DNA from 4 places in the Psychrobacter sp. P11F6 genome. Region 4 is predicted to be linked to each of the others. Evidence: predicted binding sites of a transcription regulator. Region 4 holds the regulator's gene; each other region holds the start of a gene.
The links. The regulator PhoB, encoded in region 4, activates phosphate uptake and scavenging genes when phosphate is short. The targets are predictions, from matches to a motif close to TGTCATNAANCTGTCATAA.
Positions count from the first base shown of each region.

Region 1 (6,019 bases), 520 kb from region 4:
TAAAGGTACGTAATAGCGTCGACTTGCCGCAACCTGAAGGGCCAATGAAAGCAGTGACTTTTTTATCAGGAATATCGATATTGATATTTTTTAGCGCCTGAAAGTCACCATAATAAAAATTCAGATCCCGAATTTGCATTTTTGCTGCAGGCATGTTTTTGGGAATATCATGAAGCGTTTGTTTGGTTAGGCTGGCAATATCTGGCTGCTCCATTTGTGCTGCCGTCGACATCGGTCTGTTTAATAAACTGTCTGTTGTTGGATTAAATTTATCTGCCGCATTGAATTTATCGACAGGCTTTTTTGTACGGATTTTGCTCATGACGTCATTCATAATATGTTCCAACCCAGCTTAATGAATATAAATGGAAGTAAATGCTCGAGGTAATCTAGGACAAGCCTTAATTTACCATCAGCCTTTATTTAGCCTGACCTCTACTACCGATAAACCTTGCCAAAATATTGAGTACCAAGACAGAGGTCGTGATCAGCAACGCTGCCGCCCACGCTAAGGTATGCCAGTTATCATAAGGACTCATCGCAAACTGGTAGATGGTATTGGGTAAGTTAGCAATAGGCTGGCTCATATCGGTACTGAAATATTGGTTGTTAAGCGCCGTAAATAGCAACGGTGCTGTCTCACCAGTGATTCGAGCAAATGCCAGTAACACCCCAGTGGTCAGTCCTGCTCTAGCCGCCTTAATCGTTACTTGAGTCACCATTTTCCACTTGGGTGTGCCAAGTGCGTAAGCTGCTTCACGAATACTATTAGGCACTAGATTGAGCATATTCTCAGTGGTACGCACGACCACAGGAATAACGATTAATGCCAATGCTAACGCGCCTGCCCAACCAGAGAAACTTTGACCTTTCACCATCAATGCATAAATAAAGAGACCAATCACAATCGAGGGTGCGGATAGCAAAATATCATTTAAGAAACGCGTTACCTTGCCAAGCATACTGCCTTGAGCGAACTCAGATAAATAAATACCGGTCATAAGACCAATAGGGGCACCGATGAACAATCCTGAAAACGCAAGCATTACTGAACCGACAATGGCGTTACGCAGCCCGCCCGCACTCATCGGTGGCGGTGTATCAGCAGTAAAAATAGGCAGCTGCACAATACCTTGAAAGCCTTCAACAAATAACGTCAACAATATCCAAAACAACCAAAATAGTCCAAAAACCATCGCCGACATGGCAAAGCCTAGACCTAACTTGTTGGTCAAACGGCGCTTGTTATATAAGCTTCTGTTATAACGCCCTTCAAAGCCAGTGTTCAGCGGTGACGGTGCATTGATCGCGTTGGTAGCATTGTTAGAAGGCATAAAATGTGTTTCCCATATTTTTATCAATACCAATAACCATCGACACTTAACTGATTGATTTCATCGAACTGACTCAATGAAACTGAGGCAATCTAACGACTAGCGATTACCTGCTTTTTTATCCATACTCATGAGCATCAGCTTAGCAAGCGATAGCACAATGAAGGTAATGACAAACAAGATTAAGCCAAGATGTAGTAAGGAAGCCAAATGTAGCTCACTCGACGCTTCGGCAAACTCGTTAGCCAATGCTGAGGTAATAGTCACACCTGAGGTAAACAGACTCGGACTGATGTTAAAGGCATTACCAATCAAGAAAGTCACTGCCATCGTCTCACCCAATGCCCGACCCAGTCCTAAGATTACGCCACCAACCACACCAGCTTTGGTATACGGCAAAATGATCTTGAACATGACTTCCCAAGTCGTCGCGCCCATACCATATGCTGATTCTTTAAGCAGGTCTGGCACGACCGAAAAAACATCGCGCATGGTGGCGGCGATAAATGGAATAATCATGATGGCCAGTACCAGCGAGGCGGTAAACATACCCAGTCCCATTGGTGCACCCGTAAATAGCTTACCAATGATGGGTAGTGGACCGACGTGTTCAATGAACCATGGCTGAATGTGATCACCGAAGAAAGGCGCAAAGACAAACAAACCCCACATACCGTAAATGATAGAGGGGATACCAGCCAATAACTCAATGGCGATACCGAGCGGTTTTTTTAGAAAAGTAGGACACATTTCGGTCAAAAATATGGCAATGCCAAAACTGATTGGTACAGCTATCAGAATGGCGATAAAGGATGTCACCAACGTACCATAGATAGGTGCTAGCGCCCCGTACTCATTGGCGACCGTATCCCAATTATTACTGGTATAAAATCCAAGACCAAATGTTTGAATGCTCGGCCACGCTCCGATGATCAAGGAGACTAAAATGCCGCCCAACGATAAGAGTACCAGTATGGCAAAAGCCTTAGTAGCATTCACAAACAATAAGTCATAGCGCTTTTGTTTAGCCAGTTGGGACCTTAAATCATTCATAAGTGTCTCAGCATTAAATAGGATCAAGTCAAAATAGTAGAAGCATTCATTCGGTTTTATCACAACAAACTTGTCATCAAATTTGCTGTGATAAAACCTCTCAAATAACTACCGGAGAATAGTTATTCGAGAGGATAATTAGAAAATTATTGACTCATGATTAGCAGAAACAGGTTACTGAGCAGGCTTATAAACAGGCTGTCCATCACTGCCTTTTACCTCGTTCCATTTTTCCTTGAATAAGGCAACCGCTGCATCAGAGAATGGTACGTAATCGAGTGCCATGGCATCGTCATCACCTTGGGTATAAGCCCAATCAAAGAAGTTCAACACGCCAGCCACTTGCTGAGGATTCTCTGGTTGCTTATGTACCAAGATAAAGGTCGCAGCAGCGATCGGCCATGCTTGCTCAGTCTCAGAGTTGGTGATGACTTTATAAAAGCCCGCTTGCTGTGACCAGTCGATATCACCTGCCGCAGCAAATGTCTCAGCAGATGGCTGAACGACGTTGCCAGCAGCGTTTTTCAATGCAGTATGTGACATGTTGTTTTGCTTGGCATAAGCATACTCAACGTAGCCGATAGAGTTTTTCATACGATTTACATAGCTTGATACGCCTTCGTTACCTTTACCACCTGCGCCAGTCGCAGACGTTGGCCATTTGACTGTTTTATCAACACCAACTGTGTCTTTCCAGTCTGGTGAGACTTTGGCTAGATAATCCGTAAAGTTAAACGTTGTGCCAGAACCGTCTGAGCGGAATACTGTCGTAATAGCGGCATCAGGCAAAGTCAAATCTGGGTTCATGGCTTTGATAGCAGGGTCATTCCAGTTGCTAATCTTACCCAAATAGATGTCTGCCAACATTGCACCGTCTAATTTCAACGCGCCCGGCTCAACACCATCGATGTTGACGATAGGTACAACACCGCCGATAACCGTCGGAAACTGAATCAAGCCTGCTGCGTCTAGCTCTTCAGGCGTCATCGGCGCGTCAGACGCCCCAAAATCGACTGTCTTTGATTCGATTTGTTTGATACCACCAGAAGAGCCAATCGACTGGTAATTGACTTGACCACCGGTAGCAGCGTTGTAGTCGTAAGACCATTTAGCATAGATAGGCTGCGGAAATGATGCACCTGCGCCCGTGATGTTCATTGCGATATTCTCAGCAGATTTAAAACCTGTTGTAGAAGCAGAGGTTGTCTGAGTGGTTGCTTCCGTGGTGGTGACAGCGCTACTGCTATCCGCAGCTGGCTCTGTCGTTTCAGTCGATTTATTACATGCCGTAAGCACTAATGTACAACTAACGGCCACTGCTAATAACGAATAACGCATGTAGGACTCCTAAAGTTTAACAACGATACAAAAAAGCATTGTTTGTGACATGCGTGCTATCTTGCCAAATTTTTATGACAGTTTAATGACAACCTCCAGAATCTTTCATTCGCTTTACATAATATTTAGATAAGCTATCTACAGCTCAGTAATATCAAGTGATTTCAATCACTGGTACTCTAGAGTCGTTCTCATAAAAACATCGAACCTCAAACTCAAAGCCTGATATTTTCATCTAAATATCATTAGCCCTCATTGCAGAACTTTGTTAGTATTAAGTTGATTTACAACACTGACAGACTCGGGGTGCGGTGTATTATCGACTCATTTTTAAGCTTGCTTTATTAAAGTAGTCGCCTTTATACATTCGCTGAGAGATCACCCGCCGAACCTGATGCGGTTAGTACCGACGCAGGGAAGTCTTAAGCACTTTGTTATTTATGGCAAAGGACGTGCAGAAATGCCTTTTTTATCCTCATTACTGTCTTAATGTGCGTGATGTACTATTAAGTAGTGAAGACTGATATAAAGCTGCGTCCAACGTTTGATGAGCATCATCCGCGACTATGTTTTTTGGTCGTAGGCTGATGCTCATGAACTGAATTTGTCTAGATCACAGATGCCACCCCCGCAGCTACTGGCGGTGTTGCTTTTATTCAAAAACCAACACGCTAGGACAGCATATGACAACTTTATTAGCCACTTCTCCTTCTCAAAAACCTTCTAAGACAGACGCGTTAAAGACCCCTGCTCACCGCAGTGCTAGTGATGCTCGTTTCGAAGAAGACGCTCGCGATTTACACCGCATACTCCCCGCCTCCCGTAAAGTCTATATCGAAGGCTCACGTCCTGATATTCAAGTACCCATGCGTGAAATCACCCTTGACCCTACCCCTGTGCAAGGCGTTTCTGAGAACGAATGGGAACAGAACCCACCCTTTTATGTGTATGACACCTCTGGCATGTATACCGACCCCAACGTCGAGATTGATTTGACCAAAGGCTTACCAAAGCTTCGTGAAGGCTGGATTGCTGAGCGCGGTGATACCGAGCAATTAAGCGGACTGTCTAGCGCTTACGGAATGGCACGCGCCCGCGATATCAGTACTGCCAATCTACGATTTGCTCATATCGACAAACCACGCCGCGCCAAAGATGTCGATGGCAAAGCTGGCAACGTCACGCAAATGCATTATGCTCGTCGCGGCATCATTACCCCTGAGATGGAATACATCGCCATTCGCGAAACGCAAAAACAGCATGAGCTGACCGATATGCGTCAACATGACGGTGAAAACTTTGGTGCTAATACGCCGACGGTTATCACTCCTGAGTTTGTGCGGAGTGAAGTAGCTACAGGTCGCGCAATTATCCCAAACAACATCAACCACCCAGAATCTGAACCGATGATTATCGGGCGCAATTTTCTGGTCAAGATTAACGCCAATATCGGTAACTCGGCGTTAGGTTCTTCTATCGATGAAGAGGTGTCTAAAATGACGTGGGCCACGCGTTGGGGCGCGGATAACATCATGGATTTATCCACCGGTAATCATATTCATGAAACCCGCGAATGGCTGATCAGAAACTCGCCCGTACCGATTGGTACCGTCCCTATTTATCAAGCACTTGAAAAAGTCGATGGCGTGGCAGAAGATTTAACGTGGGAAATCTTTCGTGATACGCTGATTGAGCAAGCTGAACAAGGCGTCGATTACTTCACCATTCACGCTGGTGTACTTTTACGCTATGTGCCGCTAACTGCTGGACGCTTGACCGGTATCGTCTCGCGTGGCGGCTCCATCATGGCCCAGTGGTGCATGTTTCATAATAAAGAGAGCTTTTTATATACCCATTTTGAAGATATCTGCGAGATTATGAAGCAGTATGATGTGGCATTTAGTTTAGGCGATGGCTTGCGTCCGGGTTGCTTGCAAGATGCCAATGATGAAGCACAATTTGGTGAACTACGTACCCTTGGCGAGCTGACCCAAGTGGCATGGAAGCATGACGTACAGGTCATGATTGAAGGTCCCGGTCACGTAGCAATGAACCGTATTAAAGAAAATATGGACTTGCAGTTAGAGGTTTGTGCCGACGCGCCTTTTTATACTTTAGGACCCTTAACCACCGATATCGCACCCGGTTACGACCATATTACCAGTGCGATTGGTGCGGCGATGATTGGCTGGTTTGGTACTGCTATGCTCTGCTATGTGACCCCAAAAGAGCATTTAGGTCTGCCTAATAAAAAAGATGTTAAAGACGGTATCATCACCTATAAAATCGCTGCT
Region 1 is NZ_CM003594.1:125,961-131,979, reverse strand. It holds gene pstB (phosphate ABC transporter ATP-binding protein PstB) at 1-322, opposite strand, end outside; gene pstA (phosphate ABC transporter permease PstA) at 420-1,334, opposite strand; gene pstC (phosphate ABC transporter permease subunit PstC) at 1,434-2,387, opposite strand; gene pstS (phosphate ABC transporter substrate-binding protein PstS) at 2,562-3,725, opposite strand; TPP riboswitch at 4,018-4,160, shown strand; gene thiC (phosphomethylpyrimidine synthase ThiC) at 4,409-6,019, shown strand, end outside.
Region 1: the regulator PhoB is predicted to act here: its motif matches at 3,798-3,816, upstream of pstS (phosphate ABC transporter substrate-binding protein PstS).

Region 2 (6,019 bases), 1.0 Mb from region 4:
TTGAGTGTGTTGGCTTGATAGACGGCAGCATCTAACACCTCTTTAGCGCTGACTTCACCTGCATTGACCCATGCCGCCAATGCTATGGCATCATATTGAGTATATTCTTTAAACATAACCTGCATCCTTGCTGAGTAATGAACCTAAGATTTCTGAAAACTGAGTGATATTTATGCTATCAACAAAGGTCAGTTTAGTATAAAAAACGAGTGCTGATAATTGATAAAAAAACTGATTGGTCATTCAGACATGAGCGTTATCATATTTTTTCAATAAAAAAGACGAACCACTCTCGTGACTCGTCTTTTTTATTGTCTAATATAATCTAAACGCTACATTAATAGCTCACGCTTACCGCTTTTGCCCATTGAGCTGACCAACCCCGCGTCCTCCATAGAATCTACGATACGTGCGGCACGGTTATAGCCGATGCTAAATTTACGCTGAATACTAGAAGCAGAAACTTTCCGCGTCTCCATAATAAAGGCCACAGCATCATTATAAAGGTCGTCGTCCTCACCAGAGGCGTTAGCCGTACTACCACCGCCACTAGGACTAGATAGTTCAAAGTTGCCTGCCATATTATCAATATAATCAGGCGCACCGCGTTCGCGCCACGCGTCACAGACACGGTTGACCTCTTCATCGCTGACATACGCACCATGCACACGATCTGGCTCAATTTGCCCAGGTCCTAGAAAGAGCATATCACCATTACCCAGCATGTCTTCGGCACCACCACTGTCCAGAATCGTCCGCGAATCCACTTTTGAGTTCACACGTAGTGCCGCCCGCACGGGAATATTGGCTTTAATCAAACCCGTGATGACATCGACCGATGGACGCTGGGTAGCCAGCATTAAATGAATCCCTGCTGCCCGCGATTTTTGTGCAAGACGGGTGATAAGCTCTTCGGCTTGCTTACCAACCTGCATGATCATATCGGCAAACTCATCCGCGACAATGACAATCATCGGTAAGGTTTTTAGCTTCGGTGCTTGGCTGATACTCACACTGTCATTAGGTCGCCATAAAGGATCAAGCATCGGATTGCCCGATTTTTCAGCAGCAATGACCTTTTTATTAAACTCATTAAGCTTACGCACTTTGAGCAAACTCATCAGTTGATAGCGACGTTCCATCTCTGCCACGCACCATGACAAAGCACTGGCCGCTTCAGTCATATCGGTGACGACTGGTGTTAATAGATGTGGAATATCATTATAGTTGGCAAGCTCGAGCTGCTTTGGATCAATCAAAATGAGACGCAGCTCATTTGGCGTATATTTGAGTAGCATCGATAGTAGCATCGAGTTGACCAATACCGATTTACCCGAACCTGTCGTACCAGCAACCAACATATGCGGCGCGCGCGCAAGGTCAGTAATGATGGCATTACCACCGATATCCTTACCCATCGCCATGCTGATTTGGGCTTTAGGATCTTGGAATTTTTCGGTATTCAATAGCTCAATCAAACGTACCATTTCGCGCTGCTTATTGGGTACTTCGATACCGATATACGGCTTACCCGGAATCACTTCAACCACACGCAAAGACGCCATCGATAGCGAGCGCGCTAAATCACGTGAAATACCGGTAACCTTACTGGCTTTTACACCAGCAGCAAGCTCCACTTCAAAGCGGGTAACAACAGGACCCGGAATGGCGTTGACCACAGTCGCCTTTACATTAAACTCTTGTAACTTAATCTCTAGTAACTCTGATAATTGCTCAAGCTCGGCGACGGTATAACTGGGCTTACGATCAGGGTCTGGCTTATCCAAAATAGAAATCTCTGGAATAGGCGTTAGGCTACTGCGATAGGCAGCCGTTTGCATCGAGCGTGATTTTTGACTGAAGGCGGCATCATCACTAATATCTGGCATAACGGGCGCATTGACATCCTCAGCGCTATCATCCTCTGGCATCATGTCAGTGATATGATTGCTACTATCGCCCTCAGGTACCGCAAAACTTACCGTTGGTTTAGGCAAAACTATTGGTTCAATAGCTGATGCTGTGACGCGGGTTTCTACCGTAGGCGGCAGTTTAGGATTAGACGGTGGCGTATTGGTCGGCGTCATATCAGCGACTGACGCAACTGGTTCAACCACGTCTACTGCTTTGGCGACACTCGCTTCATTAGATATATAAGAAGGTTCGAAATCCTCTGACAGTTCAGGCTCTTCATCAAACCATTTATCAGTAAAGTCGTTCATTTCACTATTAGATGAGTCTGTCGCAGGCGCTGTGACTGCTGCTTGTCTGGGCAGCTCAGTCCTATTGGCTGCTTGCACTGTTTCTGAAGGTTGCCCTGTTTCTGCAGGCTGCATAGCTGTAGATGTTGAGACATCCGCATGCTCTGCCAACCATGCATCGGCCAGTATATCAACGGCCTCCACTTTATCCTCTAACTCGAACGATTTAGGCTCATTATCCGTTTCGTCAGCCGTCTCACCGTATACCAGCTCATTTATTGATGGCTGAGCTATTGACGGCAAGTTCTCTGTTGATTGAGCTTCGGACATCTCTACGGCTGATATCGCTGTAGAGTCTAGCACCACTGTCTCTAACGACTCAGTATTGCTATCAGCAGATACAGAAGTAGTAGCAGCTGAATCAGAAGTGTTCATATTATTAGCGTGATAAGCCATTTGCTCGCTGGCTAACAAGTCATCGACAGTATTGGCGTCATTCCAAGCAAAGCTTGGCTCGACTTTACGGATAGCAGTCATGGCAGGACTTGACGGCGTCGATGTATTCGTATGACTTGCTAGATTTTGAACAGTACTGCTAGGTGTTTCTACTGAGACAGGGACAGGCTCACTATTCTCACGACTAGATTTAGCAGCTGAATTAGGCGTCGCCGCTTGTGTTACGGCAACTACAGACGCTTTAACGCTCTCAGCCAACCCTGACGTTGCCAAGAACTCTGACAACACATTGCTGAACCGACCGCTGTTGTCTACGGCTTGAGCATTGCCAGCAACTTGCAATTCAAGTGGTAACTGCTCGTGATCGGCTGCGTCTTTTTTCGCGTTACTCTTAGCTATGTTTTCATCATTTTGCTTGGCATTGATATTTTCTGGCGTGGTTGACACACTATCATGCATCCTACCCTGACGCTTCACCCCTGAGCCAAGCCACGATAGCGCCTTAACCTTCTCATAAATTGCTAGCCAATGAATATTAAAGGCAAAAGTCGCGGTAATAATGACGAATGCCGTCAAGAAAATCACACTCCCCCACTGCGATAAAAGCTGTGCCAAACGCGCCTGTAATTCAAACCCAATTATGCCACCAGCCACGCTTTCCAGCCCTAGCGTTCCTGGATTGGTCAATTGCTGTACTAACGCCACCAATTGTGCAAACAACGCACTGGCACTTAATAATAAAAACACATAAGCAACCACTCGCATCAGCCAAAACGTTGGCTTGTTGTCCCACCAAATAAGGATAGACTCATAAACCACAAATGCCAGCAGCCACCATGCACCAAAACCAAAGAAGCTATAAAGCAAGTCAGATAACCAAGCACCCGATTCGCCGCCTACATTATTAATCGTGGTCATATCGCTACTGATATGCGACCAACTAGGATCATTACTGGTATATGTCATCAAAATGACAAATAGATAAACGGCCAGTATTAACCCAAGGAGGGTAAATATTCCCTTTTTTAAATACTCAATAAGCGGTGCTGATATCACGTAAGATCTGCCTTGTTATTAATACTAAATGGTCGCCAATGCATGACTAAGCCTAATCATGCTGACATAAAGCGCTGATAAAGGGTTGGATATAAAGTGCTGATACAAACGCACTTAGCGAAGTGTACAGAAAACATTGTCTATTATAAAAGCGATATACAACAGCCTTCTTTTTGCCTTTGGCACACTTGGCATAACTTCTTATAATAACAAATACATAGGGATAGTGGCGACCGTCTTACAAAGAAAGCGTGCAATAAAATCAGTCTGTATACGGTTTAGGCAAAAATCATACGGTTTAAGCAAAAACCTATGTCACTCGCAAAATATAACGAATAGAACAAGGACAGTCATATTAGATAAGACCTATAAAATACCAGCGGTTTCTAACCATAATATTTCAAGAGAAATATACTTTGATTGTAATCATACCTGTGTTTGTTTTAGCAAACTTGTACTTTTCGTCCAATGCCCTTATGTTATTATCACGCAGCGATTAGAAAATCCCATTAGCATCAATTTTGAAGACTGTTTTTTATTATATTGCTCACTCGTATTTTTAACATTTATATTTAGCAAGGAACAACTCATGGCAACTGACAATACCGCTCCACGTCACGAAAAACTCATTATCCTAGGCTCAGGCCCTGCTGGTTATGCAGCGGCTGTGTATGCAGCACGTGCCAACCTGAAACCTGTCATGGTCACGGGCATGGAAGTAGGTGGACAGCTAACTACCACCACTGAAGTCGATAACTGGCCGGGCGATGCGCATGACTTAACAGGTCCTGCATTGATGGATCGCATGAAAGCCCATGCCGAGCGCTTTGGTACTGAACTGGTTTATGACCATATCAATGAAGTCAATTTAAACGTGCGCCCTTTTGAGCTGACGGGTAATAACGGTAGCTACACTTGTGATGCGCTTATTATCTCGACTGGCGCATCAGCACAGTATTTGGGGTTGGAGTCAGAAACCAAATTCCGCGGTCTTGGCGTATCAGCGTGTGCAACTTGTGATGGTTTCTTTTATAAAGATCAAAAAGTTGCTGTCATCGGTGGTGGTAATACTGCTGTTGAAGAAGCCCTATATTTATCTAACATTGCCGCTGAAGTGACCTTGGTGCATCGCCGTGATAGCTTACGCTCCGAAAAAATCCTCCAAGATAAACTGTTTGAAAAGGTCAAAAACGGTAATATTAAAATCGAGTGGAATCATAAAGTCAAAGAAGTCGTCGGCGATGACATGGGCGTCAATGGCGTAATCATCGAATCTATGATTGATGGCAGCACTAAACAATTAGACGTGTTCGGCATGTTTGTCGCGATTGGTCATAAGCCGAATACAGACTTATTTAAAGGTCAGCTGGATATGAAAGACGGCTATCTTATTGTCAAAAGCGGCTTAGACGGCAATGCCACACAAACCAGCATCGAAGGTGTATTTGCCGCAGGTGATGTCGCAGATCATGTCTATCGTCAAGCAATCACTTCTGCTGGTACGGGCTGTATGGCCGCGCTAGATGCTGAAAAATACTTGGATGCGATTGGCGAAGCTACAGCCGCTGACCATACTTATGCGTCAACATTGACTGCTGATAAAGAAGCCTAAATGGGTAATTTCTCTCAATATAACAATGAGCACATCACGCCTGAGACCTTAAAAAGTCTTGGGCGTTATGACTTTCCTGACCCTTTGATGGTTGATCCTGACGGCATTGGTATCGTCGCTGTCGGAGGAGATTTGGCAGCCGAAACATTGATTTCTGCTTACGCGCAGGGTCTGTTTCCTTGGTTTAATGAAGATGAACCAATTGCATGGTGGTGCCCTGAACCGCGCTGTGTGATGGTGCCAACCAATTATAAGCCAAGCAAGTCGCTGCGTAAGCAAGCCATCCGCGAGCGTTGGCAATTAACCTTGAATCAAGCTTTTGATGACGTTATTCATGCCTGTAGTTTACCGCGCAGTGATCGCCTCAATAATGAACAGCCCGAGGGCGAACATACTTGGATTCATGATGAAATGATTGAGGCTTATACCGAACTGCATGCACAAGGATTTGCACATAGCATTGAAGTTTGGAATGATAAAGGGCAACTCATTGGCGGGCTTTATGGTCTAAAAATAGGTAGCATTTACTTTGGCGAATCGATGTTTCATATCGCCTCTAACGCCTCAAAGTTCGCATTTTGGGGTTTAATGCGCTTATGTGAACAAAGCCATGTGGCGCTGGTCGACTGTCAGCTACCAAATGAGCATTTGATGAGCTTGGGTGCAACCACGCTACCGCGTGCTGAATTTCTCA
Region 2 is NZ_CM003594.1:612,600-618,618, reverse strand. It holds gene AK822_RS02600 (amidase) at 1-116, opposite strand, end outside; gene AK822_RS02595 (DNA translocase FtsK) at 333-3,713, opposite strand; gene trxB (thioredoxin-disulfide reductase) at 4,303-5,325, shown strand; gene aat (leucyl/phenylalanyl-tRNA--protein transferase) at 5,326-6,019, shown strand, end outside.
Region 2: the regulator PhoB is predicted to act here: its motif matches at 3,776-3,794, upstream of AK822_RS02595 (DNA translocase FtsK).

Region 3 (6,019 bases), 430 kb from region 4:
TTCGCCGCGCTCATCTAACCACTCAGTGATGAGACCAATGATAGGCTCTGCCGTTTTGCGATCAAACTCAGAAGAGTTGGCATCGATTTTGAGTACATTACGCGCGTACTCAATCACTGCTAGCTGCATACCAAGGCAAATACCTAAATATGGCACGTTATTTTCACGAGCATAAGTGATGGCTTTTATCTTACCATTGGTACCACGCTCACCAAAACCACCCGGTACTAGGATGGCATCGGCATTGTGTAGCTGCGCCAATAAGCTGTCATCGTCTTCTAGACGCTCAGCATCAACATAGTCAATTTTGACATCGGCTTTATGAGTGATACCAGCATGCAGCAGTGCTTCGTTGATCGACTTATAAGCATCAGGTAACTCGACGTATTTACCAACCATCGCTACCGTAAGGCTCATTTCAGGATTAAGCTGCGCTTCAACCACTTTATCCCAATCACTCAAATCTGCTTCTGGTACATCTAAACCAAAACGCTCACAGATCAAATCATCAAGATCCTGCTCATGAAGCGTGCGTGGAATCTGATAAATACTTTGCGCATCTTCACACATAATAACCGCACGCTCTTCCACATTGGTGAACAGCGCTATTTTGCGACGGTTGTCTTGCGAGATGTGGTGATCAGAGCGGCAAATCAATATGTCAGGCTGCAAACCGATAGAACGTAGCTCTTTTACTGAATGCTGCGTTGGTTTGGTTTTGGTTTCGCCTGCACTAGCAATGTAAGGAACTAGCGTCAAATGCATCAGCATAGCTCTATTGCGACCAAGCTCTACTTGCATTTGGCGGACGGCTTCCATAAATGGTAACGATTCGATGTCACCAACAGTACCGCCAATCTCAATAATAGCGATATCATAACCTTCACCACTGGCTAAAATTTTACTCTTAATTTCATCAGTGATATGTGGAATAACTTGTACTGTACCACCAAGATATTCACCACGGCGTTCTTTATTTAGAACGTTTTGATAGATACGACCACTAGTAAAGTTATTGCTCTTACTCATTTTTGAATGGCGTAAGAAGCGCTCATAGTAACCCAAATCTAAATCAGTCTCTGCACCATCTTCGGTGACGAATACTTCGCCATGCTGGAATGGGCTCATCGTACCTGGATCGACGTTGATGTACGGATCCATCTTGGTCATCGTGACGGTTACGCCACGGGCTTCTAAGACCGCTGCAAGAGAGGCTGCGGTGATACCTTTTCCTAGTGAGGACACTACCCCACCGGTCACAAATATAAACTTGGTCATAGTACTCTGTCGGTAATTGGTAAAGAAGGATTTTACTAAAAATACGTCAAAAAATATAGGGCAAAAGCATAAACTCTTTGAAACATTCAGTTTTTAGTACTTAGCTATTATAACGCACTACCCACTCAAAAAGGATATAACAAAAAAAACTCACCCCGAAGGATGAGTTTTTATAATCAGATTCTAATGCTTAGATTAGAATTTGTATTCTAGACCAGTACCAACTACGAATACTTCAGCATCGCCTTTTACCTTGGCAAGTATGTCTTTATTAGTAATAGGATCTTTAACACCAGTGTTATACATAGTATTAACGTTATCAGCATTGTTCATACCAGCATAGGCATGCATGATGATATTGTCTTTAAAGAAGTACTTACCGCCAACAACGATCTGATCTGATTCAGCGTTATCAATACCAGCTAGATTGTCAGTCTTGTTGTACTGAGTGTAAATAGAAGCTGGACGTGCAAAGTTAGCTAGCGCCATTTGAGCACTCACAACTAGACCTTTTTCTTTTTCAGAACCAGTAAAGTCATAATCTGCAACCTGATACAAAGCACCGAGTGTTATAGGGGCTGCGATGTATTTTCCTAAGTCTACAGTTGCAGTACCACGGATGATATCACCATTGATGTTTTGGTCTTTGTCATAAGCCACACCAGCAGTGAAGCCTGTACCTTGGTCAAACATCATTGCAACACCGAAGCCCGCATCATTGTTGAAATTATCATCATCAGAGCTATACATAGCATACAATTCTAATGGTAGGTTATTGTATTTTGGTGCAGCCCAGATCACTGAGCTATTAATACGACCACTATCAGCCATATTCAACGCTTCAACAACGTCGTCTTCCATTTCATTCGTACCCATGTTATCCCAATAGCCTTCGTTAACAACAACGTTGTTAATTTTGTCTAGGCTAGATTGGTTTTTACCAACACGGAACTCACCGAATTGTTTGTTATTAATACCTAGGTATGTATCACGGTTAGAGAAAGTATCATTATCACCATCGATGCTTGTGCCATACTCTAATTGATAAATAACATCAGTATTAGCAGTCATGGCTTCAGAGCCTTTGAAACCTAAACGTGAAGAATGAGAGTTGATTTCTATTGTATCTTCATCAAAGTCATTTACATTACCAACTGAATTATATTCAGCATTAACGTAGTCGGCAGCTAAGAATGCTTTACCATAAACAGTTGGTGCTGCATTGGCTGCAGATACAGATAGGGCAGCAACTGCTGTAGCTAAAAGTAGTTTTTTCATGGGGTATCTCCACTTTACAATTTTAGTAATAAGCTAGCTATTATTAGCTGGTGCTCATAATGGTATCGTCACAAATCCTCAAAGATATAATGTGTAACTGGCTACCGAGATTAGTCAGAAACAAGTGTGGCGAAGTTCTATTACAGTAAGATGAAAAAAACAATGACTTACATAACTGGGATTAAAAAGTAACTGCCATGTAATCTTAGGTCTTTATCGCTCCGTTGCGTAACATCCGTTACCAAACTCATACTTCGAATACAAGCATAACAACTTTGACATAATTTGCAACATTTTTTTTAGATTTTTAAACCCAGTATTTGTTGAATGCCATATCTACTATAGAATGTAGGTCATTGTAAAAAAATCCCTATCCGCTCAAATAGATAAAGATATTATTGATTAATATAATTACTAAGAACTTGAAACTAGCGTAATCAATATCCTTTAATTAACAAAAATAAAGCCCTACTTGTTCATTAACAAATAGGGCTAATAGAAAATAATAAATGTGATTTATGACATACTGACAGTCACAATTGAGATCGGAAAATTGCTACAAGAACAGTAAAAAAGGGATTTTCACTGCTCTTGTTTCCAGACTATAACCTTAGTCAATGGCTATCACAGACTTCTTATTAAGTATAAAAGCCAATAACAAGCCTCATTTAGTCATGACAGTATCATAATAGAATGTCAAGTATGCCATATTTTAATGTTAACCTGCACAATATCAACAGCCTGCTTTTAGATCAAGGCGTGCCTGATGTAATAATGGCTCAGTATAGCCACTCGGCTGCTCGCGACCTTTAAACACTAAGTCACAGGCGGCTTTGAATGCATAAGAGTTGTCAAAGTTACCTGCCATTGGCTGATAGTCACTATCGCCTACATTTTGCTCATCTACCACTTTTGCCATACGCTTCATCGTATCCATCACTTGCTGCTCGCTCACGACATCGTGATGCAACCAGTTGGCAATATGTTGACTTGAGATACGTAAAGTCGCACGGTCTTCCATTAGACCCACATCATTGATATCCGGTACTTTAGAACAACCAACGCCTTGGTTTACCCAACGCACGACATATCCTAAGATGCCCTGAGCATTATTGTCTAGCTCTTGCTGTTTCTCTTCATCAGTCCAATTGGTATTTTTTGCTAATGGAATGGTCAAAATGTCGTCTAAGCTGGCACGCTCACGTGATTTTAGACTGTCTTGTACCTCAGCAACGCTCACTTGATGATAGTGCATGCTGTGCAAGGTTGCCCCTGTTGGTGATGGTACCCATGCGGTACTGGCTCCAGACTTAGGATGTGCAGCTTTGGTATCCATCATCTCTTTCATCTCGTCAGGCTTCGCCCACATGCCTTTACCAATTTGAGCAACACCCTGTAGACCAGTCTCTAAACCGATATCAACGTTCCACTGCTCATAAGCTGGCTGCCATACTTGTGACTTCATCTCACCCTTAGGTACAAATGGACCTGCATTCATGCTGGTATGCATCTCATCACCAGTACGATCTAAGAAACCTGTGTTGATGAAAATGACACGCTCTTTCGCTTGGCGGATGGCTTCTTTCAAGTTGACCGTCATGCGGCGCTCTTCATCCATGATACCGATTTTGATGGTATTACGCTCTAAGCCTAATAAGTCTTCTACTGCGTTGAATAAATCGTTGGCCATTTTTACTTCTTCAGGACCATGCATTTTTGGTTTAACGATATACATTGAACCTTTACGTGAATTCGATAGCGCATTTTTACCTTTAAGGTCATTGAGCGTTAATAGTGGTGTAATCAAGCCATCCATTAAGCCTTCAAATATTTGTTCTTGACCATCACCCAAGTCGACCAATATTGCAGGGTTTTGCATGAGGTGACCGACGTTACGAATCAGTAATAATGAACGACCTGGCAGGATAAGCTTACCACCATCTGGGGTGGTGTATTCACGATCTGGGTTTTGCTGACGTGTGCGGGTTTTGCCACCTTTTTCAAAGGTTTCTATCAAATCACCATTCATGAGACCAAGCCAATTGCGATACACTTCTACTTTTTCTTCTGCATCGACGGCAGCGATTGAGTCTTCACAGTCTTGAATTGCCGTAATAGCTGACTCAAGCAGCACATCTTTGATATGTGCAGGGTCGTCTTTACCGACTGGATGATTGGCATCTATTTGAATCTCTGCATGCAAACCGTTGTTTTTTAATAAAATACCCGTTGGGCTTTCTGCATCACCGACGAAACCAACGAATTTTTCGGCATCTTTTAGCTCAGTACTGCTATCACCTTGGACAATTTTAAGCTTACCATCGACCACTTTAAAGCCGGTCGCATCGTTATATGAACCTGACACCAAGGCAAAGTTTTCATCTAGGAATTGTTTGGCATAAGCAACGACAGCAGCACCGCGAGTTGGGTTGTAACCACCTTTTGCTTCTTGACCATTTTCGTCACTGATAACGTCAGTACCATATAAAGCATCATACAAGCTGCCCCAACGAGCGTTGGTTGCGTTCAATGCGTAGCGCGCATTACGTACTGGTACGACCAACTGCGGGCCTGCAATATGAGCAATCTCGTCATCGACATTTTCTGTGCTAACTTTAAAATCATCGCCTTCTGGCAACAGATAGCCAATCTCTTGTAAGAATGCTTTGTAAGCAGGATAATCAATGTTTCCGTCTTTGGCAGGATGTTGCAGGTGCCACTGGTCAATCTGCGCTTGAATCTTGTCACGAGTTGCGAGCAATGCTTTATTGCGCGGCGTAAACTCTTTAATGACCTTTTCAAAACCTGACCAATAACTGTCTGAATCAACACCGACTTTCGGCAGCACTTCGTTTTCAATAAAGTCATACAATTGCTGGTCGATGGCAAGAATGCCTTTTTGAATACGATTCGCGTTAGAAGACTGGCTCATGTTGTTATCCTTATCTGTTCGTGAGGGGTGTGAATACGAAGTTGCTACCGCAATGATTACACATTGTCGGTCTTAGACATCTATTCCAAATTTAGATGAAATACTAAGCAAACCTACTGATATATCATACAAGCTTGTGGTGATTAGCGAATTAACTATTTATGCTATGCTATTAACCTATATTTTGCCGCTTTAGCCATTAGCATGGTCAAAGCATTTATAACGGATGATGGTATCAACCTTGCTTAATGTGCTCAGTGTACGATTTGAGCTCGGTTGCCTTGCACCTACTGTAAACGGTTTCAACTGCATAACATTGGCAAGCATCATCACTGCGACAACACAATATGGCAACACATCAATAGTAAGACAAAATAGCGCTTAAGCAAAATATCATCCTACTATCAAATAAAGAAATAAACAAGAAAACATCATTCACTAGATAAATACTGGGGTTGTATTATAATGATAACCTATATGACACAAGCGCTAAGAGGCTTTATTAGTGCTTATCGATCAATACTTGATATA
Region 3 is NZ_CM003594.1:2,641,867-2,647,885, forward strand. It holds gene AK822_RS10845 (CTP synthase) at 1-1,278, opposite strand, end outside; gene AK822_RS10850 (porin) at 1,474-2,556, opposite strand; gene AK822_RS10855 (malate synthase G) at 3,290-5,488, opposite strand.
Region 3: the regulator PhoB is predicted to act here: its motif matches at 2,694-2,712, upstream of AK822_RS10850 (porin).

Region 4 (6,019 bases):
TGGCAAAATGGCAACAGCTCAGCTTATTACAGCAAGAACCACCGACGGAAAACAGCTTACCCAGTCCACTCCCAGAACAACATCTAACAGATACGTGGGGCGCTGCACGCAGTCAAGGTCGCAGTCATGAAGGTATCGATATCTTTGCCGCACGAGGCACACCAATACGAGCCACAACACAAGGCATCGTCAGCAAAGTTGGTGAAAATACGTTAGGCGGTCGTGTGGTGGTCGTGGTTGGACCAGGCGGCGCAGGGCATTATTATGCGCATTTAGAAGATTATGCAGATATTAGTCCAAACGACTGGGTTGATGCCGGCGATATCATCGGCTACGTCGGCGACAGTGGCAATGCAAAAGGTACGCCGCCACATGTGCATTACGGTATTTATATCAGCGGCAGTGCAGTGAACCCCTATCCACTTTTACAAAAAAATTAGGGTATTGCAGCTGATCTAATGTGGGCAGCTGGAAAAACCATACTGAACGTCGAGCCCAGCCCTTCTACTGATTCAATTTGCAAATTGGCTTCATGCTGATATAAGACGTGTTTAACGATTGCCAAACCTAGCCCTGTGCCGCCAGTCGCCCGACTACGACCTTTATCAATACGATAAAAACGCTCCGTCAACCGTGCGATATGCTCAGGTGCAATACCAATACCATTGTCTTCGACGGCAAATCGGCAACCTTCTGACGTTTTTGTCCAGCTAATGGCGATATTACCGCCCTTGGGCGTGTATTTGATGGCATTAATCACCAGATTAGAAAGCGCGCTATTTAGATACATCTCTGAGCCATACAGTCCGTCATAAGTGTCTATCTGCAAGTGAATGGTATGCCCATATTCTTGATTGTACGCTTGCGCATCATCATAAACATGGGTCAGCAGCTTGGTCATATCAATATAACTGAGCTCATGGGTTTCTTCGATTTCGATGCGAGATAACAGCAATAAGTCATTCACAATTCTATTCATACGCGCAGTCTGTTGGCTCATCAGCTCAAACCCGCGCTTCCAATGCGGCGGCATATCTGGCTGATCCGAAAAATTTTCTAGATAACCCATCATGACGGTCAACGGTGTGCGTAACTCATGCGAGACATTCGCCACAAAATCGCGGCGCATCTCCTCTAAATGATGCAAGCGCGTCACATCATAAATAATGAGCAGCTTCTCATCGCCAAAAGGCGTGAGCTCACACTTTAGATAACGCTTGGGCGCGCGCCACGAGACAATGTGCACACCATCCTGAGCACCATCGTTAGGGTTGGTCGTCGCCTGATAATACTGACGAAATTCAGGCGCACTAATAAAGTCAAAAATGCACTTACCTTTATCTGACAACTGTAACAACATTAAATCTTCGGCGGCCTGATTCCACCATTCGAGCCCATCATCGTCATTGAGCAAAACCACCGCATCACGCAATGCGCGTAGTGCGCTTCTAATTTTTTTGAGTTGATCTGTTGTATTCTGCTGAGTTGCTAGCAGTGACTTATTTTGTTGGTCGCCTTGAGCCGATATTAGGGTGTTCATCCATCATCCTTATCACTATTCGCCGTTTTTCACTGTGCTGCGATTAACATACTGCTTTTATAGCGAATAAAAACCGTCCGTTAAATTGGTTCAATAAAGCTAGAAAATCGATATCCTGTCCCACGCACTGTCTGTATCAACGTATCACATTGATGCGGTCGTAGTAATGTCCGCAAACGTTTGATATGCACATCAATGGTTCTATCTTCGATATATACATTGCCGCCCCATACTTGGTCTAGCAGCTGCGTCCGCGTATAGGCACGCTCTGGGTGACTCATAAAAAATGCCAATAATCGATATTCCGTAGGACCAACATCAACCACTTTACCAGCCGCTGTCACTCGCTGACTCTTGGGATCAAGGCTCAGATTGCCGATTTCGATAGGTTTATCACTACTGAGCGCGTTACTACGCCGCAATACTGCTTTGATTCTGGATATTAACTCACGTGTCGAAAAAGGCTTGGTCATATAATCATCAGCACCAGCATCAAGGCCATGCACCTTGCTGTCCTCTTCACTTTTAGCCGTCAACATAATGACTGGTATCTCAGCAAGTAGCTCATCATTTTTGAGCAATCGACAAAAATCAATGCCACTTTTATCGCCGGGCAGCATCCAATCTAGCAAAATCAGCGCAGGGCGGTGATCAACCACTTGTTGGTGCGCCTCAGATACATCCGCTGCCTGCAAACTATCAAATCCCGCCATCTCTAGCGTCATGACGATCATTTCACGAATCGCAGGTTCATCTTCAACAATCAAAATTTGCTCATTATACATACGGCATTCTCAGTGTTAGAGGACAACATTTAGCTGACAAAAAAGGCGATAAATGCTCGCCTGCTGCTCCCTATTAAACGGGGTAATTATGACAGCTTAATGACATTCAACTTTTAAGCGGTTCATAGGTCTCGTGACGGCTAATGCTTAGTTTACTCAATCTACTTCTAACAAGAAATTCAATGGCCCATCATTGACGCTCGACACTTGCATATTAGCGCCAAACTGACCCGTTGCCACGTTTGAATGTTGCGTGTTGGCGTAGGCGACCAATTGTGCAAACAACGCTTGCGCCGCATTAGGTGCCATCGCACCACCAAAGTCAGGGCGACGACCCTTGTCTGTTTTTGCCATTAGCGTAAACTGTGATACCAATAACAGTCCGCCACCAACTTGCTGGACATTTTTATCCAGTTTGCCGTACTTGGCAGGATCATCATCATTGTCAAAAATACGATAGGTGAGGATTTTATCCACCATGCGCTGGGCGCTTGTTAGGTCGTCATCAGGCCCTAAACCAATATAAGCCAATATGCCTTGCTCAATCGTACCAACACACTGCGCATCGACGGTGACACTAGCACGGCGTACGCGCTGTATAAGTGCTTTCATTTACGGATTCCTTACCAATTATGCCCATACAATAATACGCCGTCCATGATAAAATACGGCCATTCTCTTGCTTATTAATTATTACATCACACCCTATTTTGGTAGCCTCATTATGAATGTATTCACTACTTTACAACAGCTTGTCCCGCAGCAGCAACTGAGTAAAGTTGCTGGGCGTCTAGCCGCTAGCCGCCATCCTTATGTTAAACGCACGTTTATCCGTAGCTTTGCTAAAGCCTACAACGTCAGCTTGGACGAGTATGAGCGCCAAAGTCTCAACGCCTATGAGAGCTTTAATGATTTTTTTACTCGTGAGCTAAAAGAAGACGCGCGCCCTATCGACATGACGCCTCATGGTATCGTCAGTCCTGCCGATGGTATTATCTCGCAGTTGGGTCAAATTGACGACCATAAATTGCTTCAAGCAAAAGGTCGCTATTATGACGTTGGTCAACTGCTTGCTGACAGTGAAGATGGACGCTATTTTGCGGATGGGAGTTTTGCAACGGTTTATCTTGCGCCCAGTAACTATCACCGTGTACATATGCCCTTCGCCGGTACTCTGACCAAAACCCGTTATGTACCGGGCACGCTGTTTTCGGTCAACAATACTACAGCGGCGAACGTGCCAGACTTATTTGCGCGTAATGAACGCTTGGTTTGTCTGTTTGATACAGCATATGGTAAAGCAGCGGTGGTGATGGTTGGGGCGATGATTGTCGCTGGTATCGAAACGGTGGCGACTGGTAAAATTGCCCGCACTGATGATATTCAAGAAGCTGAGCACAATATGAGCTTTGAAAAAGGCGATGAGCTGGGTCGTTTTTATTTAGGCTCAACCGCAATTGTCATTCTACCAAAAGGCGCAAAAGCAGATTGGCAAGACAGTATGAAAGCCGATAGTGTGGTAAAAATGGGACAGCTACTAGGGACTACTAACGCTTAATAATTGAGCGATTTAATGACTTAAAAAAGCTCAGTCCAGCATCCTAATCTATGTTGAACTGAGCTTTTTATTGTGGGTAATGATCTTATCGCAACGTACTAGCTTAATAATGAAAGTAGTTAATAAAAAAAGTAGTTAATAACGAAAGTGCTTGAGAATAGGATAAGCAAATAAGATATTTTCTTCTTGCGTACCGCGTCCGATATTGTGAATAATCAGCGGTGTACCATCCGCAGCGACTTTATCAGAGACGATACCTGTATGCGGCAAATTGCCATTCGGTAATCGCCACGTCACCACATCGCCTGCTTGAAAACTGGCTTTATCAGTCGTCGATAATGTCTTTGCGTGACGCGCAAAAAACACTTCAAGATTGGGCACTCGGCGATGGTCGATATTCTTATCGGTTGATTTCAGCCCCCAAGTCTTTGGATAAGCCGACCAATTTGACTTCATATCATGGTTGACTAATTGCTGTAGATCTATATTTTGCAAGCGATAAGCACGGACGATAACATCGGTACAGACGCCAGTTTCTATCGGTACATCGCCACGCGGAAAATCCAACTTGCGGTAAGCAGGATCATAGCTGGTGGTAATACCGATCTGTTTTTTGGCATCGTGCGCCAGTTTATCACCATTACTAATAGGTGCGGCAGCATGCGTTAGTTGTGCCAAAGTTAATAGGCTAACAAAGACGAGCGATTTAGCAAAAACCTTATAAGTGCCAGTGACTCTCATTTAATAATCTCTCTATATAATATGCTTAATCGCTCATTTAGTTAATTCTAAACGCTTTAATATTTAAAGAATACAAATATTTGCAAACATGTAAACGGCAAAATGATGGCTCTATTTAAGCATCAATCAACCACCCTTGCCGAGTCGCATAGTCGATATTTTTTGATAGCCAATCATGAATGGGAGGAAAGCTGTCTTTGATAAAAGCAAGTGCCGCAGTCACTTGCGAGCACGTGACGTTAGCATCAATCCACGTTTCCCCCTCAGTATTGAGATTGAGTAAAAACGGCAATAAACGATCAACCACTCTGAGCAGCTGGGTTTCTTTACTACTACCCGTCTCCTGCTCTTCCCAAATCTCATTTAAATCCATGATGCCATTGCCACGCTCACGTTGTAATCTGGCAATACCAGCGCGTTCTTCAATGTGCGCCTCGCTACGACTGTTTGCGAATAAAAACGTATCGCCAGCGTCAATCTCACCCAAGTCATGTACCAATGCCATCTTGAGTAGTTTTTCATGATTGACATCTAGCTCAAACTGTTCAGCGATAGACCAGCACGCCATGGCTAAATGCCATGAATGTTCGGCAGAGTTTTCTTTACGTGTGGTATGCGTCACATAGCTACGACGATTGATACGTTTAAGCGCATCAAGCTCTAATAAGAAATGAGTGACATGATCTATATCAATGTTTGAGGCAAGCGTTGGGTTGGTTAATAAAAGGGGTTTGGTTGATGGCATAAATTTTCTCTTAATTTTTCTACGAAGATATAGCGCTTCATTTTACCTTTACGCATAAGCAAGTATTATACATTTTATGAGCGCTATAAAAGAGCATGCCAACCTATAGCTAATCAGCACCACTATAAAAAATAGCGCTTATGTGAGTAAGCGCTATCGGTTCTATTTTGAATAAAATAACTATTTAATCAAGTTACTGATGGTTTTAAAAGCAGGGTCTTGACTACTTCGGCATAACTCAAACAGAATGGTTTCAACCGTGGTAATCACGCCACCAGCACGGCGAATACGGCGTATTGCTTGCTTTTTATCATATGGAAAGCGTGAGCCGACCGCATCACCAATGATGACGGGCTGCATACCATTATCTAGCAAATCAAGCGCTGTTTGTAGTACACAGACATGTGTCTCTACGCCAAATAGCAAAACAATACTTCGATTTTGCTGCGCTAAATAATGCCACGAATCATCATTATCACAAGCGCTAAAAGTGACCTTTTCAAAGCTTTTGGCGTTATCGCCTTCTAATACCTCGCGTATTTCAGGTAGCGTATCGCCAAGCCCTTTTTTATACTGTTCATTGAGCATGATAGGGATATTCAGTGCTTGTAAACCTTTAATAAGCGTCACTGTTTTTTTGACGATGTTTT
Region 4 is NZ_CM003594.1:3,074,188-3,080,206, forward strand. It holds gene AK822_RS12695 (M23 family metallopeptidase) at 1-440, shown strand, start outside; gene phoR (phosphate regulon sensor histidine kinase PhoR) at 437-1,540, opposite strand; gene phoB (phosphate regulon transcriptional regulator PhoB) at 1,621-2,325, opposite strand; gene dtd (D-aminoacyl-tRNA deacylase) at 2,482-2,937, opposite strand; gene asd (archaetidylserine decarboxylase) at 3,050-3,883, shown strand; gene AK822_RS12720 (DUF1287 domain-containing protein) at 4,019-4,624, opposite strand; gene AK822_RS12725 (HD domain-containing protein) at 4,740-5,369, opposite strand; gene AK822_RS12730 (isochorismatase family protein) at 5,550-6,019, opposite strand, start outside.